4 regions of the Rhodococcus sp. NPDC003348 genome follow, and region 3 is predicted to be linked to each of the others. Evidence: riboswitches for the same ligand, from Rfam matches in the RefSeq annotation. Region 3 holds a riboswitch; each other region holds the start of a gene.
What was found. A riboswitch is a leader RNA that binds a small molecule or an ion and turns the genes downstream of it on or off. The one in region 3 is predicted to bind S-adenosylmethionine.
Positions count from the first base shown of each region.

Region 1 (7,260 bases), on a different contig from region 3:
GCTGCACCCCGCGGCGGACGCGATGTCGTCGACCTTCACCGCGGCGTAGCCGTGTTCGGTGAACAGGGCGTGGGCGTGGGTGAGAAGGGCGGCCCGCGTCCGCAGTCGCTGCTCGTCCCGCCGGGTCGGCCGGCGACCGCCCTTCGTCTCGTTCATCGGCTCCTCCGACCTCCATCGGGCAAGGCGAGTTTCCCGGTTTCGCTTGACAGCACGTCAGCGAGTGGGCTTGTATGGCGCAGATCACAGGCCCTCGGGTACCACCGGTCCTGATCGTCGCAGGTTCACGAACGGCACGGGGTTCCAGGGAGGGAATTTCATGGCGGCAATGCCCAGGGTGTGCATCATCGGTGCCGGCTGCTCCGGCTTCACCACGGCCAAACGGCTCAAGGACCACGGCATCTCCTACGACTGCTTCGAGGAGTCGGACGAGGTCGGTGGCAACTGGTACTACCGGAATCCCACGGGCCGCTCGGCCTGCTACGAGAGCCTGCACATCGACACGTCCTCCACCCGACTTCAGTTCGAGGACTTCCCAGTCCCCGAGGACTGGCCGCACTTCCCGCACCACACGCTGATGCACGGCTACTTCCGGGATTACGTCGACTATTTCGGTCTGCGTGAGACCATCACGTTCAACACCCGGGTCGAGTCGGCCCGCAGGCAGGCGGACGGCACCTGGACGGTCACCCTCGACAACGGTGAGAGCCGGTCCTACGAGGCGCTCGTCGTGGCCAACGGTCACCACTGGGACCCGCGGATGCCGGACTACCCCGGTCGGTTCGCCGGGACGATCATGCACAGTCACCAGTACCGGAGCCCGTTCGACCCCGTGGACATGCGCGGCAAGAAGGTCGTCGTCGTCGGACTGGGGAATTCGGCACTGGACATCGCGTCCGAACTTTCACATCGTTCGATCGCCGAGCACGTCTGGGTCTCGGCCCGCCGCGGGGTGTGGGTGCTGAGCAAGTACCGCGAGGGCAAGCCGGCGGACAAGATGATGATGCCGCCGTGGATGCCGCGCAAGCTCGGACTGTCCATCGCGCGCAGGAAGATCAAGAAGTCGCTCGGCCGGATGGAGGACTACGGTCTGCCCACGCCCGACCACGAGCCGCTCGGTGCGCACCCGTCGGTCAGCGTCGACTTCCTCGCCAAGGCGGGCTCGGGGGACCTGACCTGCGTCCCGGCGATCGAGGCCCTCGACGGTGACCACGTGCGGCTCGTCGACGGACGCCGGATCCCCGCCGATGTGATCATCTGCGCGACCGGGTACCAGATGAGCTTCCCGTTCTTCGACGATCCGGCGCTGCAACCCGATGCGCGGCACCGCTTCCCGCTGTTCAAGCGGATCGTGCGGCCCGGGGTGGACAACCTGTTCTTCATGGGGCTGGCGCAGGCATCGCCGACGATCGTCAACCTCGCCGAGCAGCAGAGCAAACTCGTCGCCGGAATCCTCGCCGGCACATACGCGTTGCCCTCCGTCGCCGAGATGAACCGGATCGTCGAGGCCGACGAGGGTGCCAGCCTCGCCCAGTACTACCAGGCGCCGCGGCACACCATTCAGGTCGACTTCGCTCGCTACGTTCGTGACCTGACGAAGGAGATCGACGCCGGCCGGAAGCGGGTCAGAGCTTCCGCAGTCGTAGCCGGTTGATGGAGTGGTCGGCGTCCTTGCGCAGCACCAGGGTTGCGCGGGGGCGGGTCGGCAGGATGTTCTCCACCAGGTTCGGCCGGTTGATCGAGTTCCAGATGTCCTCGGCGGCGATCGTCGCGTGTGCGTCGGACAGGTTCGAGTAGTGGTGGAAGTGGGCGTTCGGGTCCGCGAACGCCGTCTTGCGCAGCGCCAGGAACCGTTTGATGTACCAGCGCTCGATGTCCTCCACCTTCGCGTCGACGTAGATCGAGAAGTCGAACAGGTCCGAGACCATCAGCCGGGGCCCGGTCTGCAGGACGTTCAGTCCCTCCAGGATCAGGATGTCGGGCTGGCGGATCAGGTGGTACTGGCCGGGCACCACGTCGTAGGACCGGTGCGAATAGACCGGCGCGGCAACCTCTTCCGCCCCCGACTTGACCTCGGTGACGAAGCGGAGCAGCTTGCGTCGGTCATAGCTCTCCGGAAAACCCTTGCGGTGCATGATGCCGCGCCGGGTCAGTTCCGCTGTCGGGTAGAGGAACCCGTCGGTGGTCACCAGGTCCACCCGAGGGTGGTGGTCCCAGCGGGCGAGCAGGGCCTGCAGGACGCGGGCGGTGGTGGACTTGCCGACCGCGACCGACCCGGCAACCCCGATCACGAACGGCACCTGCCGGTCCGGGTGCTTCTCGCCGAGGAACGTCGCGGTCGCGGCGAACAGGCGCTGCCGGGCGGCGACCTGCAGGTGGATCAGCCGGGACAGCGGCAGGTACACCTCGGCGACCTCGTCGAGGTCGATCTGCTCGCCGAGGCCGCGCATGCCCTGGAGCTCTTCCTCCGTGAGCACGAGCGGTGTCGACTTGCGCAGTGTCCGCCACTGCTTTCGGTCGAATTCGACGTACGGGCTGCTTTCGCTCACCCTCGCCATGCGCGCGTCCCGGCCTCGATCTGCATAGGGGAATTGTGCGCGTCCCCACACCGGAGCGCCGCGCCGGGTCCGGACACTAGGGTTCACAGGTATGGACGCCGCCACCTTCGTACGCGAGTATCTGCTGCTCGGACTCGGTTTCGATCGCATCGAGGAGGGGTTCGTCGACGCCTTCACCGGTGACCCGGCGTTGCGGCGTCAGGTGGACAACGCGCCGCCTCCGGAGCCCCGCGAACTGGCCCGCCGCGCCGCGCACCTGCGGGGCGAACTGCCGAACGTCGACCTGCCCGCCGATCGCGCTGAGTTCCTCGGCGTCCATCTGCGCGCACTCGAATGCTCGGCCCGCACGTTCGCGGGGGAGAAGATCGGCTTCGTCGACGAGGTTCACGCCTACTTCGACGTGCGGATCGAACCGGGGTCGGTCGAGGACTACCGGGACGCGCACCGGGCGATGGACGAGGTGCTCGCCGGCGACGGGAACCAGCCGCTGGCCCAGCGACTTCAGGCGCACCGTGCGGCCGACGAGATCCCACCGGAACGGCTCGCCGACTGCGTCGAGGCGTTCTCGTCCGCACTGCGCGACCTGGTGCGGGCCCGCTACCCGCTCCCGGAGACCGAACGCGTCGAGTACGAGGTGGTCGGCGACAAGCCCTGGTCGGGCTTCAACTACTACCTCGGCAACTACCGGTCCAAGGTCGCGATCAACTCGGACCTCAAGCAGCACATGGCGAATCTGCCGCATCTGATCGCGCACGAGGCATACCCGGGACACCACACCGAGCACTGCCGCAAGGAAGCCGGCCTGGTCGACGCCGGCCAGATCGAACACACCATCTTCCTGGTCAACACCCCACAGTGCCTGATGGCGGAGGGGCTCGCGGACCTCGCGCTCGGTGCGATCGTCGGGCGCGGGAGCGGAGCCGGCGGGGTGACCCAGGGGCAGGGATGGGGGAAGTGGGCGCAGGAGATCTACGCCGACCTCGGGCTGCGGTTCGACGGCGAGCGTGCGGAGGCGCTGTCGAACGCGTCCTCGAAGCTGCTCGGGGTGCGGCAGGACGCGGCGCTGCTGCTGCACGATCGGGGTCGTTCGCACGACGACGTCGCGCAGTTCCTGCAGACGTGGAACCTCACCACCCCGGAACGGGCCCGGCAGTCCCTGCGGTTCCTGTCGTCGCCGTTGTGGCGGGCCTACACCTCCACCTATGTGGAGGGGTATCGCCTGCTCGGATCGTGGCTGGACCGCGGCGGGAACGCCGAGGAGCGCTCCGAACGGTTCCGGCGGCTGCTCGACGAGCCGCTCATCCCGTCCGTTTTGCGCTGACCGGGGTCCGGTCGCATACACTGGGGCCGCTTCACGAGTGCCGTCGCCAAGCCCCGACTGGACGGCCGCCAACCCCACGCTCGCGGGTGGCTCGGGTGACGAAGTGGCTGACACCGACCGGTGCCGGCACGAGCGCCCCCGGGATTCCGGGAGGCCCGAGGAACTCGGGAGTTTCACATGCCCCATCCGTCCAACGACGTTCCGGCCGTCGACCACCGCTGCACCAGCTACGGGCCCGGTCACCAGGTGCACTTCATCCACGCCCGCAAGAGCTGGGAGGACGAGCGGTCGATCGACGTCCTCGCCGTGGTGCAGTCCGACGGTCTGATCCGACTGGAATGGCCCGACGAAGTGGTGGTTCGCTGGCACCACGACGCGCGTCGACTCGCGGCCGCGCTGCGGCGCACCGGCGGCTTCGCCCGCTGGAAGTCGGGGTGGCACGCGCTGGCTGTGCCGTCCGGCCCCGGAGGGAACCTCCTGTTCAACCTCGCCGCTCCGCAGCAGGCCGCCGTCTGTGGAGCGTCGCGGGTGGCGCCCTCAGCCGCGCGGTGACCAGCCCTCGGGGCCGGGGCCGAGGACGGCGAAGGATCCGACGTGCCCGCGGGAGAGTTTGACGCGGCGGGCCAGCAGCCACGCGTCGCCGCGCCGGACCCAGGTGTCGTGGTAGTCGCCGAGGGTCTGGAAGGTCACGCCCGCGCGCTCACCGGTTCCGAGGTGCAGATCCGAGACGTACGCGCGGCTGGTCGCGGTGTCCCCGTCGACGTCGACGACGACATTGCCGAGCAGGTGCTGCGTCGGCCCGCAGGCGTCCAGGAACGACCGGATGCTTGAGACCATCTCGACGCGACCATCCAGCTCGCCGGTGCCCAGGTTCGCGGTCGCGTCCGGGAGGACCAGGTGGTCGAGGGCCTCCCAGGCGCGGTCGTCCATCGCACGGGCGATCAAGGTCAGGGCGCGGGTGATCGCGCGTTCGGCGAGCAGATCGTCGAGGGTCATCCGTGTGCTCCCGAGGTCGGTGGCGGGTGGGATCGCCGTGGACGTTAACCGCGGCCGTGCCGGTGCCGGCGGCCCGTCCCGGCGATCGGGACGGTGCCGCGGGTCTCGTTCCCGGGAACCCGTGGTTGGGGGTCACTGACCTGGCCCTACAATGAGACCTGCCCCTGCCCGGCCTTTCGCTTGGAGATCCCTCGATGACCGCTGTGCCCAGCACCGACGTGAACAACGCTTCGCTCGCCGAACTCGACCCCGAGGTCGCCGCGGCAATGAACGGTGAGCTGGCCCGTCAGCGCGACACCCTGGAAATGATCGCCTCGGAGAACTTCGTTCCCCGCGCGGTGCTGCAGGCCCAGGGCAGCGTGCTGACCAACAAGTACGCCGAGGGCTACCCCGGCCGCCGCTACTACGGCGGCTGCGAGCACGTCGACGTCGTCGAGAACCTCGCGCGTGAGCGCGCCAAGGCCGTCTTCGGTGCGGAGTTCGCGAACGTGCAGCCGCATGCCGGCGCGCAGGCCAACGCCGCGGTGCTGATGGCGCTGATGAACCCGGGCGAGAAGCTGCTCGGCATGGACCTCGCGCACGGCGGTCACCTCACGCACGGCATGAAGCTCAACTTCTCCGGCAAGCTGTACCAGGTCGCGTCGTACGGCGTCCGCGAGGACACCCACGTCGTCGACATGGACAAGGTCCGCGAGATCGCCCTCGCCGAGCGTCCCCAGGTCCTGATCGCAGGCTGGTCCGCCTACCCGCGGCACCTCGACTTCGCGGCGTTCCGGTCGATCGCGGACGAGATCGACGCCAAGCTGTGGGTCGACATGGCGCACTTCGCCGGCCTCGTCGCCGCCGGTCTGCACCCGTCGCCGGTGCCGCACGCCGACGTCGTCTCCACCACCGTCCACAAGACCCTCGGCGGTCCGCGCTCGGGCATGATCCTCGCCAAGCAGGAGTGGGCCAAGAAGCTGAACTCCGCGGTGTTCCCCGGCCAGCAGGGCGGGCCGCTGATGCACGCGATCGCCGCGAAGGCCGTCGCGATGAAGATCGCAGGCACCGAGGAGTTCAAGAACCGGCAGGAGCGCACCCTCGCCGGCGCGAAGATCCTCGCCGAGCGTCTCGGTGGTTCCGACGTCGCCGGTAACGGCATCTCCGTCCTCACCGGCGGCACCGACGTGCACCTGGTGCTGGTGGACCTGCGCAACTCCGAGCTCGACGGCCAGCAGGGCGAGGACCTGCTCCACGAGATCGGCATCACCGTCAACCGCAACGCCGTGCCGTTCGACCCGCGCCCGCCGATGAACCCGTCGGGCCTGCGAATCGGCACCCCGGCGCTGGCCACCCGTGGCTTCGGCGATGCCGAGTTCGCCGAGGTCGCCGACATCATCGCCACCGCCCTCGCGAACGGTCAGGACTCCGACGTCGCCGCCCTGCGCGCGCGGGTGTCCAAGCTGGCCCTCGACTTCCCGCTCTACGACGGGCTCGAGGACTGGGGCATGCTCTCCAAGAACGTCTAGTTGTCACCGCCGAAACGGCCCGCACCCCTCGGGGTGTGGGCCGTTTCGGCGTTCCGTGGGGATGCGTCGAGTTCCGGAGCCGTCGCCGGACGGGCCCGGTGATCCGGGGGCCCGCTTAACCCAACGTTCACCGTGTTGCTGCCGCACGGGCGTGTGAGTTGGACGTAGCGTTCCGTTCAACGGGTGACAGGGGAAGTTGCCCGTCCGGGAGGTTCGAGTCGTGACTGACTTCGTTCAGGGCGAGGGGACCGGCGCCCGGTCCCCGTGGGTCGCAGACCCACCCGGACCGACCGGCCCAGCGAACCGCCGCCTGCGCGGGCGCCGTGCAGGTGTAGGAGCCACCGTGACCGCAAACCGCTCCGTCCGCACCTACGTCCTCGACACCTCGGTCCTGCTCTCCGATCCGTGGGCCGTCACCCGGTTCGCCGAGCACGACGTGATCATGCCGCTGGTCGTGATCAGTGAACTGGAGGGCAAGCGCCACCACCACGAGCTGGGATGGTTTGCGCGCGAGGCGCTTCGGATGCTCGACGATCTCAGACTCGAGCACGGTCGGCTGGACCAACCGGTGCCGATCGGCACCGACGGCGGCACCCTGCAGGTCGAACTGAATCACACCGACCCGAGCGTGCTGCCGGTCGGCTTCCGCACCGACTCGAACGACTCCCGGATCCTGGCCTGCGCACTGAACCTGGCCGCCGAGGGGCGCGACGTGGTGCTGGTCAGCAAGGACATCCCGTTGCGCGTCAAGGCCGGTGCCGTAGGTCTGCCGGCCGACGAGTACCACGCACAGGACGTGGTGCCCTCCGGGTGGACCGGGATGGCCGAACTCGACGTCGCCTCCGAGCGCATCGACGAGCTGTTCGCGGAAGGGGTTGTC
Region 1 covers NZ_JBSFRT010000035.1:5,256-12,515, forward strand. Annotated here, with positions in the region: gene ACWDU4_RS20825 (TetR/AcrR family transcriptional regulator) at 1-156, opposite strand, end outside; gene ACWDU4_RS20830 (flavin-containing monooxygenase) at 317-1,651, shown strand; gene coaA (type I pantothenate kinase) at 1,623-2,555, opposite strand; gene ACWDU4_RS20840 (DUF885 domain-containing protein) at 2,647-3,876, shown strand; SAM riboswitch class IV at 3,906-4,015, shown strand; gene ACWDU4_RS20845 (hypothetical protein) at 4,054-4,428, shown strand; gene ACWDU4_RS20850 (nuclear transport factor 2 family protein) at 4,414-4,872, opposite strand; gene glyA (serine hydroxymethyltransferase) at 5,067-6,380, shown strand; gene ACWDU4_RS20860 (PhoH family protein) at 6,724-7,260, shown strand, end outside.
Region 1: it holds a riboswitch for S-adenosylmethionine, as region 3 does, so the genes downstream of both, ACWDU4_RS20845 (hypothetical protein) here and ACWDU4_RS15090 (amino acid ABC transporter permease) in region 3, are expected to answer to the same signal.

Region 2 (7,260 bases), on a different contig from region 3:
CCTCCTCGACGACGAGCCGGTCCTGTTGCTGGTCTCGGGTGCGCACCAGGTGGACGTCGAACGCACCGGCAAACGCCTCGAGGGCTCGTTGGCCCAGGCCCCCGCATCACTCGTGCGGGAGGTGACCGGTCAGCCGCTCGGCGGTGTCGCCCCGGTCGGGCATCCGACCAACCTGTCCACCTACGTCGACTCCGCCCTCGAGGGGTATCCGGAACTGTGGGCGGCCGCGGGGCGTCCCGACACCGTGTTCCGGACCACCTTCCGCGAACTGATTCGAATCACCGCGGGTCTGGCCGTCGACGTCGACTGAGGACCGGCTTATAGTGGGGCAAACCGATTCTGGAGGCACCCGTGACCGTGCAGTGCTGGCGGCGTAGACACGTCGACCTGTGCCGTGTCACGTCGTGGCGCTGTCCGCGCTGATTCGACCCGGCGGCGCCCACCACTGTGTGCGGCTTCCCGTGCCCCCTGAATCCGCACGCACGTGCATCCCGAAGTCACGTGCATCCCGAATCGGAGTACCTCATGCCACAGCCCCTGGAACCGCAGCACCACGACCGCGCCGCCGATCTGCCCGCGGACCCGCACACGGTCACGGCCGACCAGTACCGCACCGCGATGCGCAGCTATCCGGCGGGCGTCACGATCGTCACCCTCGACTCCGATTCGGGGCCGGTGGGTTTCACCGCGACCTCGTTCGCCTCACTGTCGCTGGACCCACCGCTGGTGTCGTTCAACATCGCGCACACCTCGTCGTCGATCCGTGCGCTGCACGCGGCGGACTCACTGGTCATCCACCTGCTCGGCGAGCACCAGCGGCACCTGGCGCAGCGGTTCTCCCGCAGCGCCGACGAGCGCTTCTCGGACACCTCGCTGTGGAAGCGACTCGAGACCGGGGAACCGGTGCTGCACGGCACCCCGATCTGGCTCCGCACCACCGTGCATCAGTTGATCCCGGCGGGCGATCACACGCTGGTGATCGGGCTGGTGACCCGGATCCACGACGAGAACGACGCGGAGGCCGCGGCCGCTCCACTCCTCTACCACGGCGGCCGCTACCACCGGTCCAGCCCACTCGACGAATGACCGTCGCCTCCAACGGCATCCACGTCGAACGGGAATGTCACGGCCCGCACTGACCCGGCCGTCACACCCGATCCATCCGACATCGGAGCCCCCATGACCGATTCGTCAGTTCCGAGGTCGAGCACCGACCTCGTGCTCACCATGCAGTTCTCCGGATCCGCCGACCGCGGTCAGTTGACAGCGCTCGCCGATGCACTGCGCGTCAGCGCGCGTGAACTGTTGCCGGGCGTCGCGGTGCGCGCGGGCGTCGATGCGACCGCCCCACTGCTGATCGATCTGCCCGCTCGGGAAGCGCGACTCGACGGGACGCCGATCTCACTGAGCCACACCGAATTCGAGATACTCTCGCACCTGGCCAGTCGGCCGCGTGAGGTCGTCTCGCGTCGCCGGATGCTGCAACTGAGCGGCACCCTCGGCGAGCGGGACCGCGCCGGGCGCAGCGTCGACGTGCACGTCTCGCGGGTCCGAACCAAGCTGGGCCGCTTCGGCGGACAGGTGTCGACGGTGCGCGGGTCCGGCTACCGCTTCGATCCGGACCCGCGTATCCATGTCGTCCTGGGGTGACGTGGTCACGCGTCGCCGACCACAGGCAAACCCCGTTTCGTTCTCCACCGGCTGAAGGCCACCTTCAGCCGTGAGGGGTCACGCCCGGAGCGGCGCGCGGCGGGTCAGGACGCGAGCGCGCGCCGGTCGGGTGACAACCCGAACTGCCCGAGAACCTCGCCGAGGACCGCGGACGGCTCGGTCACGCCACCCTCGTGCAGCATGGGCAGCACGTCGTCGACGACGCGGTCGAGCACCCTGGGCAGGACCAGGGGCAGCAGGGTGACACCGTCCGCCACTCCGGCGGCGCGGATGTCGGCGATCAGACCGGCCAGGCCGGACGGGGTGCCGATGTACGAGAGGGACTCCGGCACATGGGGTTCGGTCAGGCCGGCATCCAGGCGGGCCAGTTCGCGCCGGGCGGCACGGTGATCGTCGGCGAGGAGCACCTCGACGTCGAGCAGGACCGCGACCGTGTCGGGGTCGCGGCCGTCCGCCGCCGCGCGGATGCGGGCGGTCTCGCGGCGCCGCTGCGCCTCCCCGAGGTCGCGGGCTCGCACCCGGATCACGGAGCCCGGATCCCCGACGAGATCGAGGGTGGAGGAGGTGAGCTGAACCCAGTAGTCACTGAGCCCCAAAGGGATTCGGAAATCGGTGTGGGCAGCCGACGCGGGGTGGTGGCCGGCGCCGGAGAGTTCGACGGCCACATGCAGCGGCCGGACAGGACGGGACGAAAACGATGCAGACATGACTGTCCTCGGGAAGGTGGTGGAGTGACGGGTCCGGCGAGGCCGAGCTCAGACCGGACACATACCCGAGGCGGTACGGCACAGGTCGACGTGCCGGCGGCACCACTGGCCACCGATCAGGTCCACCGCGTCCGTAGTCATGACGCCGATGTTACCGTGCAGGAACACCGTTCGTCGCGCGCAGCGCGGCGAACTCGCCGACTGCGGCGATCAGGCGATCGACGTCCGCGCTGCTGCTGCCGAGTCCGAGGCTGGCCCGAACCGCCCCCTCGGCGTACCCGAGGCGCGACAGCAACGGGTGGGCGCAGAACTTGCCGTCCCGCACTCCGATGCCGTGCAGGTCCGACAGGTGGGTCGCGACCGCGCGCGGCTCGGCGCCGGCGACGGTGAAGGTGACGATGCCGACGGCGTCCGGCGAGTCCGGCCAGATCCGCAGCACCCGGACACCGTCGATCGATTCGAGTCCGGCCGTGAGTCGGTCGCACAGCACGCGCTCGTGCAGCTCGACGGCGTCGGCGTCGAACCCGGCGAGTGTCTCGCATGCCGCGGCGATCGCGACGGCGCCGAGCACGTTCGGGGTGCCCGCCTCGTGCCGCTGCGGAGCGGCGGCCCACTGCACGGCGTCGATCTCGACGTTCTTAGTGGCGCCGCCGCCGGCAAGGTAGGGCTCGGCGGCGTCCAGCCAGTCGGCGCGGCCGACGAGGGCGCCGGCGCCGAACGGCGCGTACAGCTTGTGCCCGGAGAAGGCCAGGTAGTCGACGCCGAGCTCGGCGATGTCGACGCGGCGGTGCGGCAGCAACTGGGCGGCGTCGACCAGGATCCGGGCGCCGCACTCGTGGGCGATCCGCGCGAGGCGGGCGATCGGCAGCACCTCGCCGGTCACGTTGGAGGCGCCGGTGACGGCGAGCAGTGCAGCCGGGCGGGTGCACAGTTCGGCGACGATGCGCTGGACGGTTTCCTCGACGGTGTCCGCGGAACGGACGACGCGGGCACCGTTCCGGTTCCAGGACAACAGGTTTGCGTGGTGCTCGATGTCGAGGACGACGGCCTCGCCGGGCACGCAGGAGGCGAGCAGGTTCAGTGCGTCGGTGGTGTTGCGGGTGAACACCACGACGTCGTCGGTGCGGGCCCCGACGAAGTCGGCGACCACGTCACGGGCGCCCTCGTACCGCTCGGTGCAGACCTGGGAGGCGTAGCCGGCCCCGCGGTGCACGCTGGCGTAGAACGGCAGCAGCGACTGCACCCGCTCGGCGACGGCGGACAGCGCGGGGGCACTGGCGGCGTAGTCGAAGTTGGCGTACGCGATCGAAGTGCCGTCGGCGAGCGGCGCGATCAGGTCACTGCCACAGACCGGCGCGAAAGGCGCAGTGCCATCACAGTTTTCGTTGCGAACGGCGTCGGCACAGAGGGTGGTGTCGAGTACAGCAGTCATGGCGTCATCCCTTACGTCAAGGGACTCGTGCGGTGAGGGTTGATGCATCGAGTCCGCGCTTGCCGTGTCCGGTATTGGATTCACGGCCTGGTCGTCACCCGGGGCACCCCACCGCGGTGGAGGGTTGCCGGCCAGCAAGCCGGGGCTACGCGCTGGCACTCATGACCTGAGCCGAGAATGGCAGCCGTTCGGCCGCGCTGTCAACCCGGCCACACCGAGTTCGCTGTGACTTCCATCACCTCACGCTGTGCTCGGATGCCGAATCCCGGTGCGCGGCGTGCACTCCCGACCGGCACCGGACCTGCACCCGGAAATTGGTTTGAAAACCACACCGGAACTGCGGTTTCCTGGTTCGGTGACCACCGCAACCCTGATCAGTTTCGCGGGTGTCTGCCTGCTGCTGGCGATCATGCCCGGACCCGACTCGTTCCTCGTGCTGCGCTACAGCATCGGGGGCACCCGTCCGGGTCTCGCCGCCGCGCTCGGCGTCAGCCTGGGTGGTCTCCTGTGGGCCGCGGTCGTCGCGCTCGGGTTGGCGACGCTGCTCGAACAGTCGGCGAGCGCATACCGGGTCCTCAAGATCGCCGGCGGCCTGTATCTGCTCTACCTCGGACTGCGGGCGCTGCAGCGCCGTCGTGCGGCGACGGTCGCGGACACACCCGCCCCGGTCGCCGCGGCCACGCGCCCGGTTTCGGCGTTCGGTGCGGGGGTGCTCTCGTGCGCACTGAACCCCAAGGTCGGCTTGTTCTACCTGGCCGTCGTACCGCAGTTCCTCGGTCACGTCACGCTCGGATCGGCGATGACGCTCGGTGCAGTGGAGGCCGCGGTCGCACTGGTCGTGATGAGCGGGTTCGCGGTCGCCGCGTCCCGACTGGTCGCTCTGCTGCGTAGCCCGCGGATCACAGCGCGGCTCGAGAGCGTGAGCGCAGGCATCCTCGCTGTGCTCGGCGTCGGCACCCTGGCATCGGCCGCCGGAAACGCCTGAGCCCCGTGCGCCGATATCCTGAACTGGCAAGTCGAACGTGCGGTGCATCGTGTCCGCTCGAATCCTGGAGGGCATGAAGTGTCGCGTTTTCGTCGCAAGTCCACCGCACTCGCGGCCGCGGTGGCCGCAGCGCTGTTGTTCGGCGGATGCTCGGACGGCGGCGACACCGGGTCCTCCGGCGCCGCGGCGTCCGCGACCCAGGAGTCCGAGGCGTCGATCACCTTCACCCCGGGCGACACCGACACTCCCGTGAACCCGCTGAGCCCGATCCGCGTCGACGTCACCCAGGGCACGCTGACGTCGGTGACGCTGACCAACCCGGACGGCAAGGTCATCGACGGCATCACCACACCGGACAAGACGTCCTGGAAGCCCGCCGAACCACTCGGATACGGGAAGACCTACGACCTGGCCGTGGCAGCGACCGACTCCCGCGGCGTCGCGACCACCAAGGACACGACCTTCACCACCGTCGCGCCGAACAACCAGACCCGGCTGTACCTGAACACCACCGGCGGACAGTCGATCACGGACGGCGGCACGTACGGCGTCGGCCTCGTTGTGGTGGCGCACTTCGACGAGGAGATCGGCGACCGGGCCGCCGCGGAGAAGGCGATGACGGTCACCACCACTCCCCCGGTTCAGGGATCCTGGTACTGGCTCGACGACCAGAACGCGCACTGGCGTCCGCAGGAGTACTACGCACCCGGCACCACCGTGTCGGTGGACGCGAAGATCTACGGCACCCAGCTCGGGAAGGGCCTCTACGGCGAGCAGGACGAGAAGGTCTCGTTCCGGATCGGCGACTCGCACGTCTCGATCGCCGACGACGACACCAAGATGGTGACCGTCTACGAGAACGGCCAGGTGGTCCGCGAGATGCCGACGTCGATGGGCATGGGCGGCACCGAGACGATCGGCAACACGACGCTCTCGTTCTGGACGCAGCCCGGCACCTACACGGTGATGGACAAGGCGAACCCGGTGATCATGGACTCGTCGACCTATGGGCTGCCGATCAACTCGCGCCTCGGCTACAAGGAGTCGATCAACTGGGCCACCCGGATCAGCACCGACGGCATCTACCTGCACGAGCTGGCGTCGAGCGTGTGGGCGCAGGGCAACACCAACACCTCGCACGGCTGCCTGAACCTGAACCCGACGAACGCCCAGTGGTTCTTCAACTTCTCGCAGCCCGGCGACGTCGTCGAGATCCGCAACACCGGCGGCGCCCCGCTCGAGGTGTGGCAGAACGGCGACTGGAGCGTGCCGTGGGACCAGTGGCTGGCCGGAAGCGCGCTGCACCCGTGAGTCCTTCCGTCCCCTGACGGGCCGGACGGACTCACGGGCGACGGAGACTTCTCACATACCGATCGGGAGTCCGGCGTAGTTCTCGGCGAGTCCGGTGGAGCCGGCCGCGCTGCCGGCGATCCACTGCAGTTGCGAACGCTGCAACTGCGCGTCGAACGGATCGCCGCTCTGATGCAGCATGGTCGTCATCCACCAGGAGAAGTGGGTGCAGCGCCAGACGCGACGCAGTGCGCTCTCGCTGTAGCCGTCAGCGAGGGTCTCGTCGTCCTTGCGCAGCAACGCAATCAGCGCGGGTGCCAGCAAGGCCACGTCGGAGACTGCGAGATTCAGTCCCTTCGCCCCGGTGGGCGGGACGATGTGCGCGGCGTCGCCGGCCAGGAAGAGCCGCCCGTGCCGCATCGGGGTCTGCACATAGCTGCGCATCGGCAGCACGCTCTTCTCGGTGATCGGTCCGGATTTCAGTGTCCAGCCGTCGATTCCATCGCCGAGACGCCGGCTCAACGCCTCCCAGATCCGGTCGTCCGACCACTCGGCGAGATCGGTGCCGTTGGGAACCTGGAGGTAGAGGCGGCTGACGGTGTCCGAGCGCATCGAGTGCATCGCGAAGCCGTCGGGGTGCCAGGCGTAGATCAGTTCGTCGGTGGACGGCGGCACGTCGGCGAGCACGCCGAGCCACGAGTACGGGTAGGTGCGTTCCCAGGTCCGGCGGACGCTGTCCGGAATTGCCGCCCGGCTCGGTCCGAACGAGCCGTCGCACCCGGCGATCACGGCCGCGTCGACACGGCGCTCCACACCTTTCGCGTCCACGAACGTCACGTAGGGCGAGTCGCTGTCGATGTCGTGCAGTGCGGTGTCGGTGACCTCGTAGAAGAACGGCTGGCCGGCGCCCTCGCGGGCCGCGACGAGGTCCTTGGTGACCTCGGTCTGCCCGTATACCCACACACTGCGCCCACACAGTTCGACGAAGTCGACGTGGTGCCGTTCGCCGGGCGTCTGCAGATAGATGCCGCGATGCTCCTGGCCCTCGCGGCGCAGCCGCTCGCCGAGCCCGACGGAGTCGAGCAGTTCGACGGTCGAGTGCTCGAGGATGCCCGCGCGGATGCGGGAGAGCACGTAGTCCTGGGAGCGGGTCTCGATCACGACGGAATCGACAC
Region 2 covers NZ_JBSFRT010000003.1:129,562-136,821, forward strand. Annotated here, with positions in the region: gene ACWDU4_RS03080 (YbaK/EbsC family protein) at 1-310, shown strand, start outside; gene ACWDU4_RS03085 (flavin reductase family protein) at 526-1,086, shown strand; gene ACWDU4_RS03090 (winged helix-turn-helix domain-containing protein) at 1,180-1,650, shown strand; gene ACWDU4_RS03095 (hypothetical protein) at 1,755-2,378, opposite strand; gene ACWDU4_RS03100 (putative leader peptide) at 2,427-2,519, opposite strand; gene ACWDU4_RS03105 (aminotransferase class V-fold PLP-dependent enzyme) at 2,530-3,810, opposite strand; SAM riboswitch class IV at 3,861-3,977, opposite strand; gene ACWDU4_RS03110 (LysE family translocator) at 4,166-4,795, shown strand; gene ACWDU4_RS03115 (L,D-transpeptidase) at 4,874-6,106, shown strand; gene ACWDU4_RS03120 (4-hydroxybenzoate 3-monooxygenase) at 6,158-7,260, opposite strand, start outside.
Region 2: it holds a riboswitch for S-adenosylmethionine, as region 3 does, so the genes downstream of both, ACWDU4_RS03105 (aminotransferase class V-fold PLP-dependent enzyme) here and ACWDU4_RS15090 (amino acid ABC transporter permease) in region 3, are expected to answer to the same signal.

Region 3 (7,260 bases):
GCGGCACCTGCTGCTCACCCACTCGCACCCCGACCACACCGGACCGCTGGCGCTGCTGATGCGGTCCTGGGTGGTGCGCGAGGAACCCCTCGACGTGATCGGGCCGCCGGAGGCGCTGGACCTGTGCCGGGACTGGGTCGGCCCCGACGACCCGGTGCGGTGGATTCCGATCGCGCCGGGGGAGGCGCTGCGGGTCGGCGAGTACACGGTGCGGGCGCTGCCTGCCGCGCACCGGGTGTTTCGCGACGGCGACGCGGTGCTGTACGAGGTCGCGGGTCCGGACCGTCGGAAACTGTTGTGGGCAACGGACACCGGACCGCTGCCCGCCGCGACCCTGGACGCGGTACGTGGCGCCCGGTACGACACGGTGTTCCTCGAGGAGACCTTCGGCGACCTCGTCGACCACGAACCCGACCACCTCGACCTGCGCACCTTCCCGCGGGCGCTGGCCGCGCTGCGCGAGGCCGAGGCGGTCGTCGAGGGCACCGACGTGATCGCCGTCCACCTGAGTCACCACAATCCGGTCGACCTGCCGGACCGGTTGCGGCCCTGGGGTGTTCGGGTGCTCGACGACGGCGCAACCGTCGTGGTGGGTGCGGTGACGGCGCGTCCGGACCGACCTCGACGAACCCTCGTGCTCGGCGGCGCTCGCGCGGGCAAGTCCACCCACGCGGAGCGTCTGCTCGCCGACCGTGACGATGTCACCTTTCTGGCCACCGGCGGTCCGCCCGGCGACGACGCGGAGTGGGCGGCCCGGATCGCCGCGCACCGGGCGTCGCGTCCCGCCTCCTGGCGCACCGTCGAGACCGACGACCTCTCCGGGGCGCTGGGGTCCGCTACCGGTCCGGTCCTCGTGGACTGCCTCGGCACCTGGCTCACCCGCCGGATCGACCGCCACGGCGCGTGGGACGACGAATCCGGTTGGGTGGCAGTGCAGTCCGACGTCGACGCCCTGCTCGTCGCATGGCGCACGGCGACGGCGCCCGTCGTGGCGGTGAGCAACGAGGTCGGCAGCGGCGTCGTCCCGGCGACCGCATCCGGCCGCCGTTTCCGCGACGCCCTCGGCCGGCTCAACGCCGCCGTCGCCGCCGAGTCCGAGTCGGTGATCCTCGTCGTCGCAGGACGCCCGCTCCCGCTCCGCTGACACCCGCCCCCGGTTCCCTAATGTCACATTGGGGATCGCTGAGTGAGCGAATGTGACATTAGGGAACCTCAGGCGAAGGGGTCCTGGGTGCGGCCGACGAGTTCGGCGACCGAGTTCAGCACCAGGGTCGGGCGGTAGGGGAACGCCTCGACGGTCTCGCGGCTGGAAATGCCGGTGAGCACCAGGATCGTCTGCAGGCCCGCCTCGAGGCCGGAGACGATGTCGGTGTCCATCCGGTCGCCGATCATCAGGGTGTGCTCGGAGTGGGAGCCGATCGCCCGCAGCGCCGAGCGCATCATCAGCGGGTTCGGCTTGCCGACGTAGTACGGCTCGCGGCCCGTCGCGCGGGTGATCAGCGCGGCCACCGAACCGGTCGCGGGCAGCGAGCCGTCACGCGAAGGACCGGTGGCGTCCGGGTTGGTCGCAATGAACCGGGCGCCGCGCTCGACGAGGCGGATCGCGGTGGTGATCGCCTCGAACGAGTAGGTGCGCGTCTCGCCGAGCACCACGTAGTCGGGATCGTTGTCGGTGAGCACGTACCCGATGTCGTGCAGCGCGGTGGTCAACCCGGACTCGCCCACGACGTAGGCGGTGCCGTTCGGCCGCTGATTGTGCAGGAAGGTCGCCGTCGCGAGGGCGGACGTCCAGATCGACTTCTCCGGGATGTCCAGGCCGGACTGCAGGAGTCGTGCCCGCAGGTCACGCGGGGTGCGAATCGAGTTGTTGGTGAGCACGACGAACGGAGTTCCGGACTCCTGCAGTTCCGAGAGGAACGCGTCGGCGCCCGGTACCAGGTGCTCCTCGTGCACCAGGACCCCGTCCATGTCCATCAGATACGTCCAACCGGGGGTCTTCTCGTCGGTGTTCGCCATGGCCCCATTGTGCGCGCCCGGAGACCCGCACGTCGGCTCGGACGCGCCGGATGTCGCACGGCACACAGTCGTCCCTACCATTCGGATCAGCCCGAACGCAATAGGTGACCGCGGGATCTGGTTGCGGGACAGTACAGCTCGAGTGTTGACCATCAAGAGCGACCGAGAGACCCGGATCGACGACGTCGCAGCAACCCCCCCGAGTGTGGGTGCGGGTGCTACCGCCGGGACCGATGGACTCCGCGACAGGGCTGCGACGAGCGCCCGGTCCCGACCCGTGAAAGGCTTCTCGATGTCCGACTTCGGAGTGCGCTCGTGAGCGCCCCGGCCACCAGTCCGCCGCAGGCGGCAGTGGCCGAATCGTCCGACGACGCCGACCTGCGCGTCGCTCCCACCCGCCATCCCTGGCGTTGGGTCGTCGCAGCGGCGGCGCTGGTCCTGGTCGCGCAGTTCGTGCACGGACTGGTGGTCAACCCGGGCTGGGACTGGGCGACGTTCGCGCGGTACTTCACCGCCCCGTCGGTGCTGTCCGCGCTGTGGACGACGATCGAACTCACCATCTGGGGCACCGTCCTCGGGTTCGGGATCGGCGTGCTGCTCGCCGTGGCGAGGCTGTCGAACAATCCGGTGCTGCAGGTGATCTCGTGGATCTACGTCTGGGCGTTCCGCTCGATTCCACTGATCGTGCAGCTGCTGTTCTGGTTCAACATCGCCTACCTCTACCAGACGATGTCCCTCGGCGTTCCGTTCGGCCCGGGATTCCTCGAGTTCAACGTCACCGGCGTGATCTCCGGGTTCACCGCCGCGGTCATCGGGCTCGCGCTGCACCAGGCGGCCTACTCCGCCGAGATCATCCGCGCGGGCATCATCTCCGTGGACCACGGCCAGATCGAGGCCGCCAACGCACTCGGTATCCCGCGGACCCGTCAGCTGTTCAAGATCGTTCTGCCGCAGGCGATGCGGTCGATTCTTCCGAACGCGGCGAACGAGGTCATCAGCCTCTTCAAGGGCACCTCGATCGTGTCGACGATGGCGATCGCCGAGCTGTTCTACCAGGTCCAGGTGATCTTCGGTCGCAACGGCCGGGTGGTGCCGCTGCTGATGGTCGCGACCGTCTGGTACATCGTCCTGACCACCGTGCTGTCCGTCGTCCAGTACTACATCGAACGGCACTACGCCCGCGGATCCGCCCGCGCGCTGCCACTCACGCCGTGGCAGAAGGTCGTCGCCAAGTACCGGGAGATCCGTGACGGCAGTACCGGCGCGCCGAGAGGGGCCACCCGATGACCGCCATCGGTGACCCATACGCCGTCGACGTGCGGGGCGTGCACAAGGCCTTCGGCGCGCTCGAAGTGCTCAGAGGCGTGGATCTGTCGGTTCGCACGGGGGAGGTGACGGTGATCCTCGGGCCGTCGGGCTCCGGGAAGTCGACCCTCCTGCGCACCCTGAACCACCTCGAGAAGGTCGACCGCGGCACGATCCGAATCGACGGAGAACTCATCGGGTACCGCCGCCGCGGCAACACCCTGCACGAACTGCCCGACCGAGAAGTGTTGCGACAGCGGTCCCGGATCGGGTTCGTGTTCCAGAGTTTCAACCTCTTCCCGCACCTGACCGTCCTCGAGAACGTGATCGAGGCTCCGGTGTCCGCGCAGCGCCGCGACCGCGCCGAGGTGACGGCCCTGGCGCGGCAGCTGCTCGAGCGGGTCGGGGTCGCCGACAAGGCCGACCGGTATCCGAAGCAGCTGTCCGGGGGACAACAGCAACGTGTCGCGATCGCGCGTGCACTCGCGTTGCGCCCCAAGGTGATCCTGTTCGACGAGCCCACCTCGGCGCTGGATCCCGAACTCGTCGGTGAGGTCCTCGAGGTGATCCGTGACCTCGCCGTCGGCGGTGCGACGCTGGTGATCGTGACCCACGAGATCGGGTTCGCCCGGGAGGTCGCCGACACCGTCGTGTTCATGGACGGCGGTGTGATCGTCGAGCAGGGCCCGCCGGACGCGGTGCTGGACCGACCCACCCACGAACGCACCCGGGCCTTCCTGGCCCGAGTGCTCTGACCCCCTCATCCATCGCGAAAGACCCTGGAAGGAAATGATGTCCGTCCTCACCCGCCACACGAGGCTGTTCGCCTCGGCACTGACCGCCGTCGCCCTGCTGGCGGGCTCCGCGTGCAGTTCGAGCGATGCCGCCGAGACCGACGCGGCCACCGCCGCCGGCTACAACCTGACGGCCGAGCAGAACCGCATCACCACCGACGAGGTCCCCGAGATCGCGGCGCAGGTGCCGCAGGCGATCCGGGACCGAGGGAAGCTGATCGTCACCGGGTCGGCAGGCACGGCACCGCCGCTGCGCTTCTACGCCGACGACGACAAGACGATCATCGGATCGGAGACCGACTTCGCTCACCTGATCGGCGACGTCCTCGGCCTCGACGTCGAACTGACAGCCGCGGACTGGGCGCAGAACTTCGTCCGGGTCGACTCCGGTGAGGCCGACACGTTCATCTCCAACGTCACCGTCACCGAGGAACGCAAGGAGAAGTACGACTTCGCCACCTACCGGCTCGACAGCCTCGCCGTCGAGGTGAAGAAGGGCAGCGGCATCACGTTCTCCGGTCCGAAGGACATCGCGGGCCTGAAGATCGGCGTCGGCTCGGGGACCAACCAGGAGGCGCTGCTCGTCGCGTGGAACGAACAGAACGTCAAGGCCGGGCTCGAGCCGGCCGAGATCCTCTACTACCAGCAGGCAACCGACTACTACCTCGCACTCGGCTCGGGCCGGATCGACGCGTACGTCGGCCCCAACCCGTCGTCGGCCTTCCACGCCCTGCAGACCGGCGAGACCGAGGTCGCAGGCACCTTCTCCGGAGCGGGCTACGACCTGCAAGGGGAGATCGCCGTCCTGACGAAGAAGGACAACGGGCTGATCGGGGCGATCCATGCCGCGCTCAGCCATCTCATCGACAACGGCACCTACGCCCAGGTTCTGGACCGCTGGGGCATCAGCAGCGAGGCGGTCGAATCCTCGCAGATCAACCCACCGGGCCTGCCGAAGAAGCAGTAGTCCCGATACCAGCGGCGAGAAGACGAGCAGGGAGAGAACATGACGCAGGTGCAGGGCCCGGTGGACGTCGTGGTCGTCGGTGGTGGCGTCATCGGTTCGGCGTCGGCGTGGCGGTCGGCCGCGCGGGGCCGGTCGGTGGTGTTGCTCGAGCAGTTCGAACCGGACCACCGGCGCGGGGCCTCCCACGGCACCTCCCGGATCTACCGGCAGGCGTACGACGACGAGTTCCACACCGTGCTCGCCGGGCGCGCATTGCCGCTGTGGCGGGAACTGGAGGAGATCAGCGGCACCGATGTACTCACTCTCACCGGGGCAGTCGACCACGGCAATCCCGTGGCGGTGGCGGCCCGTACCCGAACGCTCTCGGGGCTGGGCGTCCCACACGAACTGCTCGAACCGGCGGCAGCGGAGAAACGCTGGACCGGAATGCGATTCGACACCACCGTGCTCCACCATCGCGGGGCGGGACGGCTGCACGCGGATCGGGCGGTGCGTGCGCTGCAGCTGGCAGCGCAGCGGGCCGGCGCCGACGTCCGGTATCGCCACGCGGTCCGCGAGATCCACGGCACCGGATCGGGCGTCGACGTGGTCACCGACGTCGGTGTTGTCCGGGCCAGGCACGTCGTCCTCGCGGCGGGTGCCTGGACCCGAACCCTGCTCGCCGGTGCCGACATTCGGCCCGCCCCGACCTTGCCGGCGCTGCGCACCACGCAGGAACAGCCCGCCCACTTCGCACCCGTGACCGGTGCGGAGTGGCCGAGCTTCGTCCACCACCCCGGTGCCGAGCTGGCCGGCGAAGGCATCTACGGCCTCGGCTCCGCGTCCGGCATCAAGATCGGTGAGCACGGCACCGGGCCCGAAGTGCACCCCGACACCCGCGACTTCCGGCCCGATCCGGCCGGGGTGCAGCGCCTCGTCGACTATGCCGCGGCATGGCTGCCGGGTGTCGATGCGGCATCCGCGGTCGCGGACACCTGCCTCTACACCACCACTCCGGACGGCCGATTCGTCGTCGACCGGCTCGGGGACGTGACGGTCGCGGCGGGATTCTCCGGGCACGGATTCAAGTTCGCGCCTGCCATCGGCGATCTGGTCGCGGGACTGGTCGCGGGCGACGTTCGTGCGCCCGAACCGTTCCGGTTCGGGACGCGGCGGACGGAGGTCGCGTGACGGGCCGGACGCGGCGCCTGCAGGTGCACACGGTGACGCAGGACGACCCGCTCGCCGCTCCGCTCCTCGCGGAGCTGGCCGTCGAGTACAGCATGCGCTACGAGCGCCCGTTCGAGGAGCAGTTCGAGGCGCTGACCACTCATCCCGGCAACGAGTTCGCGCCACCGGACGGGGTGCTGCTGGTCGTCGTCGAGAACGGGGAACCGGTGGCGGGCGGGGCCTTCCGCCGTTACGACCAGGCGACGGCGGAACTCAAGCGGATCTGGACCTCGAGCAGGCACCGGCGTCGGGGGCTGGGGCGCATCGTCCTCGAGGAACTCGAGGTGGAGGCGGCGCTGCGGGGCTACACCCGCATCTACCTGACGACCGGCTGGCGTCAGCCGGAGGCGGTCGCGCTGTATCTGGCGGCCGGCTACACCGCACTGTTCGACCCGACGCGCCCATCCGAGGAGATCGGGCCGCACCCGTTCGAGAAGTACCTGATCCGAAAGGCCGACTCCGCGTGAAGTTCCTGCTCCTCAGTCTGATCACCCACCAGCCCGATCCGGTCACGGGGGAGTGGCTCGATCCGGCCGCCCGCCTGAAGGAGGTCGTCGACACCGCCGTTCTCGCGGAGGAACTCGGTTTCGAGGGCTTTGCCGTCGGTGAACGCCACGAGCGGCCGTTCCTGGCGTCGTCACCGCCGGTCGTGCTCAGCAACATCGCCGCCCGCACGACCACGCTGGAACTGTGGACCGGGGTGACGACGCTGAGCCTGCTCGACCCGGTGCGCGCCTTCGAGGACTACTCCACGCTCGACAACCTGTCGGGCGGCCGACTGCAGCTGATGATCGGGAAGGGCAACGGCACCGCCCAGGCGGACCTGTTCCACGTGAGTCCCGAGGACCAGTGGGAACGCAATCGTGAAGGCTACGAACTGTTCCGGGCGCTGTGGGAGAACGAGACCGTCACCTGGGATGCACGATTCCGGCCCGCCCTGACCGATGCGGTCACCGTGCCGCGCCCGCT
Region 3 covers NZ_JBSFRT010000020.1:81,515-88,774, forward strand. Annotated here, with positions in the region: gene ACWDU4_RS15080 (bifunctional adenosylcobinamide kinase/adenosylcobinamide-phosphate guanylyltransferase) at 1-1,144, shown strand, start outside; gene ACWDU4_RS15085 (HAD-IIA family hydrolase) at 1,213-2,016, opposite strand; SAM riboswitch class I at 2,163-2,256, shown strand; gene ACWDU4_RS15090 (amino acid ABC transporter permease) at 2,332-3,303, shown strand; gene ACWDU4_RS15095 (amino acid ABC transporter ATP-binding protein) at 3,300-4,076, shown strand; gene ACWDU4_RS15100 (ABC transporter substrate-binding protein) at 4,114-5,082, shown strand; gene ACWDU4_RS15105 (FAD-dependent oxidoreductase) at 5,122-6,252, shown strand; gene ACWDU4_RS15110 (GNAT family N-acetyltransferase) at 6,249-6,758, shown strand; gene ACWDU4_RS15115 (LLM class flavin-dependent oxidoreductase) at 6,755-7,260, shown strand, end outside.

Region 4 (7,260 bases), on a different contig from region 3:
GTCAGCAACACGTAGGTGCCCGGGTCGAAACGGGCCACCAGCTTGTCGGCCTGGTGCTCGAGGTAGCTCTGAACGGCGTAGCGGCCGCCGTCGAGCGGGTTCTCGCCCTGCTGGGCGTCGTTCGCGAAGCGCGCGTCGAGTTCGCTCTCCGTGCGGTAGGTCAGGTGCGCGATCCTGCGCGCGATACGCAGCCCGGCCTCGGGTCTGCGGCCCGTGCCGTGGTAGTCGCCGCCCAGCCAGTCCGGATCGGAGGTGACAGCTGCGATCTGGGTGGTCTGCGTGCCGATCTGATCCGCCGTCGCGCGGGCGCCCACGGCCAGGACGAGTGCGGCCGCGACCCGCTCCGGCTGGCCGACGATCCACTCCAGGGTGCGCATGCCGCCCATCGACCCGCCGAGCACCGCGGCGAACCGTTCGATGCCGAGCCGGTCCGCGAGCGCCACCTCGGCTGCCACCTGGTCGCGGATGGAGATCGCCGGGAACCGGGATCCCCACGGTCGGCCGTCCGGGGCGATCGAGCCAGGGCCGGTGGTGCCGCGGCAACCGCCGAGCACATTGGTGGCCAGCACGCACCACTCGTCGGTGTCGATGGGCGCGCCGGGGCCGACCATGCCGTCCCACCACCCGGGCGACGGGTTGTCGGCGTCGGCAGGCCCGGTCACGTGTGAGTCACCGGTCAGTGCGTGCTCGACGAGCACCACGTTGTCGCGGGTCTTGTTCGGTTCGCCCCACACCTGCACGGCCAGAGTGACGTCGGGGAGCACCGCGCCGCTCTCGAGCGTCACCGCGCCGATGGAGACGGACGTCAGCCGCCCGTCCGGCGACGGGAATCCCTCGTGGGACCCGGCCGGACGGGCGCCCGAAACGGAACCGATCGTCAAGATGCCGCCGCCGCGAAACCGGTTTCGAGGTCGGCCAGGATGTCGTCGATGCCCTCGATGCCGACCGCCAGGCGAACCAGGCCCGGGGTGACGCCGGACGCCAGCTGCTCCTCCGCGCTCAGCTGGGCGTGGGTGGTGGACGCGGGGTGGATGACGAGTGAGCGCACGTCGCCGATGTTAGCGACGTGGCTGTGCAGGGTCAGGGCGTCGACGAACTTCTTGCCCGCCTCGACACCGCCGGCGAGTTCGAACGCGACGATCGCGCCCGCGCCCTTCGGGGCCAGCTTCTGGGCCCGCTCGTACCAGGGCGAGCTGGGCAGACCGGCATAGGAGACCGAGGTGACCTCGTCCCGGCCCTGCAGGAACTCGGCAACCGCGGTGGCGTTCTGCACGTGCCGCTCGATGCGCAGGCTCAGGGTCTCGATGCCCTGGCTGATCAGGAACGCGTTGAACGGCGAGACCGCCGACCCGAGATCGCGGAGCAGCTGGACCCGCGCCTTGAGGGCGTAGGCCGGCGCACCGAGGTCGGCGAACACGACGCCGTGGTAGCTCGGGTCCGGGGTGGTGAAGCCGGGGTGGCGACCCTGAGTCCAGTCGAAGGTGCCGCCGTCGACGATGACACCGGCGATCGCGGTGCCGTGGCCGCCCAGGTACTTCGTCGCCGAGTGCACGACGATGTCGGCGCCGTGCTCGAGCGGGCGCAGCAGGTACGGGGTGGCGACGGTGTTGTCGACGATCAGCGGGATGCCGGCGGCGTGCCCGACCTCGGAGATGCCGGGGATGTCGAGGACGTCGTTGCGCGGGTTCGCGATGGACTCGCCGTAGAACGCGACCGTGTTCGGGCGGATCGCGGCCTTCCACTGCTCCAGGTCGTCCGGATCCTCGACGAAGGTGACCTCGATGCCGAGCTTCGGCAGCGTGTAGTGGAAGAGGTTGTAGGTGCCGCCGTACAGGCTCGGGCTGGACACCACGTGGCTGCCGGCGCCCGCGATGTTCAGCAGCGCGAAGGTCGACGCGGCCTGACCGGAGGACAGCAGCAGCGAGGCCACGCCGCCCTCGAGCGCGGTGATCCGCTGCTCGACCGCGTCCTGCGTCGGGTTCATGATCCGGGTGTAGATGTTGCCCGGCTCGGCGAGCCCGAACAGCGCGGCGGCGTGGTCGGTGTTGTCGAACGTGTACGAGGTGGTCTGGTAGATCGGCAGCGCGCGTGCCTTGGTGGTGGCGTCCGATGTCTGGCCGGCGTGGATCTGCTTGGTCTCGAAGGTCCAGTTGGCGGTCGGATCGGTTGCGTTCTCGCTCATGAGTTGGCTCTGCTCCAAGAGTGTCGGGAGATGAGGCGCGGCAAGGGCGCCCGGGGCTGGCTGGGGCCTATCTGCGACAACAACACATGGTGAAACCTCCGGTGGGTCGTGGCCCGGTTGGTGGGTCCGTCCCAGCGGACCCGCGCTTGTCCTCCGTTCCGGAGGACCAGGTCATCACCCGGGGCACCCCACCGCGGATGGAGGGTTGCCGACCAGCGAGCCGGGGCTTGGCACTGGCACTCATGACCTGGCAGCGATCTTAGCGGTACCGGTCACACCCTCGACAACGGGTTCGGTTCACGCGGGCAGCAATTCTGCGATCAGCGCCTCGACGAGGGCGCGGATCTCGTCCCGGACCGGGCGGACGTCGTCTAGGCCCTTGCCTGCGGGGTCGTCGACGGCCCAGTCGCGGTAGCTGACGCCGGGAAACCACGGACAGGTGTCCCCGCAACCCATGGTGATCACCACGTCGGACGTCTGCACCGCGTCGGTGGTGAGGACCTTCGGGCTCTGCGCGGAAATGTCGATCCCGACCTCCGCCATCGCGACCACGGCGGCCGGGTTGACGGACTCCGCCGGTGCGCTGCCCGCCGACCTGACCTCGATCGCGTCCCCTGCGAGGTGTGTCAGGAACGCGGCGGCCATCTGGGAACGGCCGGCGTTGTGGACGCAGACGAACAGGACGCTGGGTGTCATGCGGGCACCTTTCGGGAGAATCGCCCACGCAGGGCGAGCGAGACGTAGACGAGCCCGACCAGGACCGGGACCTCGATCAGGGGACCGACCACACCGGCGAGCGCCTGCCCCGAGTTCGCGCCGTAGGTGGCGATCGCGACGGCGATGGCGAGTTCGAAATTGTTGCCGGCGGCGGTGAACGCCAGCGTGGTCGTGCGTGCGTAGCCGAGTCCGAGGGCGGCGCCCAGTAGGTAGCCGCCACCCCACATGATGGCGAAGTAGGCGAGCAGGGGGATGGCAATCCGCACAACGTCCCACGGGTGGGAGGTGATCTGGTCGCCCTGCAGCGCGAAGAGCACCACGATTGTGAAGAGCAGTCCGTACAGGGCCCACGGGCCGATCCTCGGCAGGAAGGTCGACTCGTACCAGTCGCGACCCCTGGCCTTCTCTCCGTAGCGGCGTGTGAGGTAGCCGGCGACCAGTGGCAGACCGAGGAAGATCAGCACCGACTTCGCGATCTGCCAGGGCGAGGCGTCGATGGTGGTCTGCTCGAAACCCAGCCAACCGGGCAGCACCGACAGGTAGAACCAGCCGAGGACGGCGAACATGATCACCTGGAAGACCGAGTTGATCGCCACCAGCACGGCGGCAGCCTCGCGGTCGCCGCAGGCCAGGTCGTTCCAGATGACCACCATCGCGATGCAGCGGGCCAGGCCCACGATGATCAGTCCGGTTCGGTACTCGGGTAGATCCGGAAGGAAGATCCAGGCGAGGGCGAACATCAGCGCGGGCCCGAGGACCCAGTTCAGGAACAGGGAGCCGACGAGGAGCCTGCGGTCCCCGGTGACGGAGCCCAGACGGTCGTAGCGGACCTTCGCCAGGACCGGATACATCATGATCAGCAGGCCGAGGGCGATCGGCAGCGAGATGCCGTCGACCTGCACCTTCTCGATCGCGGTGTTGATCCCCGGAAGTGCGCGGCCGAGCATCAGTCCGGCGACCATGGCGGCGCCGATCCAGACGGGTAGGTAACGGTCGAGGGTGGAGAGCCTGCCGACCGGAGTTGCCGTGGTCACCGGACCGAAGCCGCGGTCAGCAGCACGACGTGGAGGACGCCGCGGTGCCGCAGCAGGTGCCGTCCGAGTTCTCCTCGCCGGTGGCAAGCAGTTGCGGGCTGGTCCCGAAGGCGTCCGAGTCGGCGAGGACGGTGTAGACCTCCCATTTCTCGCCGGCCGGGCCGGTCACCCACACCTTGTCCTGGGTGGCGAAGCAGCAGGTGGTGTTCATCTCCTCCTCGGTGAACAGGCCCTCTCCGGACAGGCGGGCGATCTCCTGGTGCACCCGCTCGGTCGACTCGACCTCGACGCCGAGGTGGTTGATGGTGCCGCCCTTGCCGGGGTTCTCCAGCAGCACCAGTTTGAGGGGCGGCTCGGTGATCGCGAAGTTCGCGTAGCCGGGCTTGCGCTTCGCGGGTGCGGTGCCGAACAGCTTGGAGTAGAACGTGATCGCCTGGTCGAGGTCGTCGACGTTGAGGGCGAGCTGGGCGCGGGACATGGCGGCCTCCTCGAAGTGCCAACCTTTGTGGCATATGTCGAATTACTTGCGGGGCCCAGGGTGCGCCACCTTCTTGACATATGTCAAGAGGCTGGGATGATCGGACTCATGCCCAAGGCGCTGCCCGTGCTCGACGTGACCGCACCGATCTGCTGCGCACCGGTGTCCGCCACTCCGATCTCCGACGACGACGCGTTGCAGCTCGCGCTACGGCTCAAGGCGCTCGCGGACCCCGTCCGTGTCAAGCTGCTCTCGCTGCTCCTGACCGCCCCCGACGCGGAGATGTGCACCGGGGACCTCGCCGTCCCGCTGAACGTCGCCGAGTCCACCGTCAGCCACCACCTCGCGCAGCTTCGCAAGGCGGGGATGGTCGAGTCCACCCGGCACGGGATGAGCGTCTGCCACCGGGTGCGCCGGGACTCCCTCGACGCGCTGCGGGCGGTGCTAGACCCGAACTGCTGCGCCTGACGCGCCCGGGCCGCAGGGTGGTGACCTGCGCAACACGGCTAAAGTGCTGGTCGCACGCTTGCACGACCTAGCTGGGAGCCTGAAGTGAAGGACGCCGCGACGGCGCTGACCCGAGGGCTGAACGCCCGCCACATCCGATTCATCGCGCTCGGCTCGGCCATCGGGACCGGACTCTTCTACGGGTCGGCCGGGGCGATCGAGAAGGCCGGGCCGTCCGTGCTGCTGGCCTACCTGATCGGCGGCGCCGCCGTCTACATCGTGCTCCGGGCACTCGGTGAGATGGCCGTCAGCAACCCCGTGTCCGGCTCGTTCGGGGAGTACGCGGGCCGGCACCTCGGCCCGCTCGCCGGATTCATGACCGGGTGGACCTACACGTTCGAGATGATCGTCGTCTGCCTCGCCGACGTCACCGCGTTCGGTGTCTACATGGGCTTCTGGTTCCCGGACGTGCCGCGCTGGATCTGGGTGCTGGCGATCGTGTTCTTCATCGGTGCGCTGAACCTGCTCAGCGTCAAGGTGTTCGGCGAACTCGAGTTCTGGTTCACCCTCGTCAAGGTGGCCGCGATCGTCGCGATGATCGCGGCAGGCATCGCGATCCTGATCTTCGGGTTCGGCGTCCACGACACCGGCACCGGAGTGAGCAACCTGTGGGCCGAGGGCGGCTTCTTCGCGAACGGCTTCGGCGGGTTCGTCGCCTGCTTCGCGATCGTCATGTTCGCGTTCGGCGGCACGGAGATCATCGGCATCACCGCCGGTGAGGCCGAGGACCCGGCCCGCACGATTCCCCGCGCCGTGAACACGGTGCCGGTGCGGATCATGCTGTTCTACGTCGCCACCCTCGCAGTGATCATGGCGATCAACCCGTGGCACACGATCGGCACCGAGGGCAGCCCGTTCGTGCAGATCTTCGAGGCCATCGGCATCGGTCCGGCCGCCGCCGTGCTCAACGTCGTCGTCATCACCGCGGCGCTGTCCGCGATCAACAGCGACATCTTCGGTGCGGGCCGGATGATGTACGGGATGGCGCAGCGCGGCCAGGCGCCCGCGGTGATGGCGAAGGTGACCCGGGGCGGGGTGCCGTGGATGACGGTGGTGGTGATGATCGGGGCGCTGCTGCTCGCGGTGCTGCTCAACTACCTGATCCCCGAGTCGGTGTTCGTCGTCATCGCCTCGATCGCCACGTTCGCGACGATCTTCGTGTGGGTGATGATCCTGCTGTCGCAGTACCGGTCGCGGCGCCGGATGAGCCCGCAGGAGACGGCGGCCCTGAAGTTCCCGGTCCCGCTGTGGCCGTACGGGCAGCTGGCGGCGCTGGCGTTCCTCGGCTTCGTGATCGTGGTGCTCGCGTTCGATGCCGACTCGCGTGTCGCCCTGGTGGTCGGCGCCGTGTGGCTCGCCGGTCTCACGCTCGCCTACCTGCGCTTCGTCCGCCCCCGGGTGGCCGCGGCCGACCCGGTCCCGGTACCCGTCGACTGACCCACGCCTGCGCTCATCGTCGCTCCCGCATCGGGATCCGGATCCCGTGGGCGGCGGCCACTTCGACGGCGCGGTCGTAGCCGGCATCCGCGTGCCGCAGTACCGCCGTCGCCGGATCGTTGGAGAGCACCCGCTCGATCTTGCGGGCGGCGAGGTCGGTGCCGTCGGCGACGCACACCTGCCCGGCGTGGATCGACCGGCCCATTCCGACACCACCTCCGTGGTGGATCGACACCCACGACGCCCCCGACGCGGTGGAGACCAGGGCGTTGAGCAGCGGCCAGTCGGCGATCGCGTCCGACCCGTCGGCCATCGCCTCGGTCTCCCGGTACGGCGACGCCACCGACCCGCCGTCGAGGTGGTCGCGGCCGATCACGACCGGTGCGGACAGTTCCCCGGAGGCGACCATCTCGTTGAACCGCAGACCGGCCCGGTGCCGCTGCCCGTGGCCGAGCCAGCAGATCCGGGCGGGCAGCCCCTCGAACCGCACCTTGTCGCCGGCCAGCGTGATCCAGCGGTGCAGGTGCGCGTCGTCGGGGAACAGGGCACCGATCGCCCGGTCGGTGGCGGCGATGTCGGCCGGGTCGCCGGACAACGCGACCCACCGGAACGGGCCGCGGCCCTCCTCGAACAGCGGCCGGATGTAGGCCGGTACGAACCCGGGGAACGAGAAGGCCCTTTCGTAGCCGCCCTTGCGGGCCTCGTCGCGGATCGAGTTTCCGTAGTCGAAGACCTCGGCGCCGGCACGCTGGAAGCCGACCATCGCCTGGACGTGGAGGGCCATCGACGCGCGCGCCTGCTCGGTGAACCAGCCGGGATCCTTCGCGGCCAACCGGTGCCAGTCCTCGACGGCGATCCCGACGGGTAGATAACTCAGCGGGTCGTGCGCGGAGGTCTGATCGGTG
Region 4 covers NZ_JBSFRT010000009.1:101,360-108,619, forward strand. Annotated here, with positions in the region: gene metX (homoserine O-acetyltransferase MetX) at 1-881, opposite strand, end outside; gene ACWDU4_RS08710 (bifunctional o-acetylhomoserine/o-acetylserine sulfhydrylase) at 878-2,182, opposite strand; SAM riboswitch class IV at 2,320-2,430, opposite strand; gene ACWDU4_RS08715 (arsenate reductase ArsC) at 2,480-2,878, opposite strand; gene arsB (ACR3 family arsenite efflux transporter) at 2,875-3,933, opposite strand; gene ACWDU4_RS08725 (ArsI/CadI family heavy metal resistance metalloenzyme) at 3,950-4,411, opposite strand; gene ACWDU4_RS08730 (Rv2640c family ArsR-like transcriptional regulator) at 4,520-4,879, shown strand; gene ACWDU4_RS08735 (amino acid permease) at 4,964-6,355, shown strand; gene hutU (urocanate hydratase) at 6,369-7,260, opposite strand, start outside.
Region 4: it holds a riboswitch for S-adenosylmethionine, as region 3 does, so the genes downstream of both, ACWDU4_RS08710 (bifunctional o-acetylhomoserine/o-acetylserine sulfhydrylase) here and ACWDU4_RS15090 (amino acid ABC transporter permease) in region 3, are expected to answer to the same signal.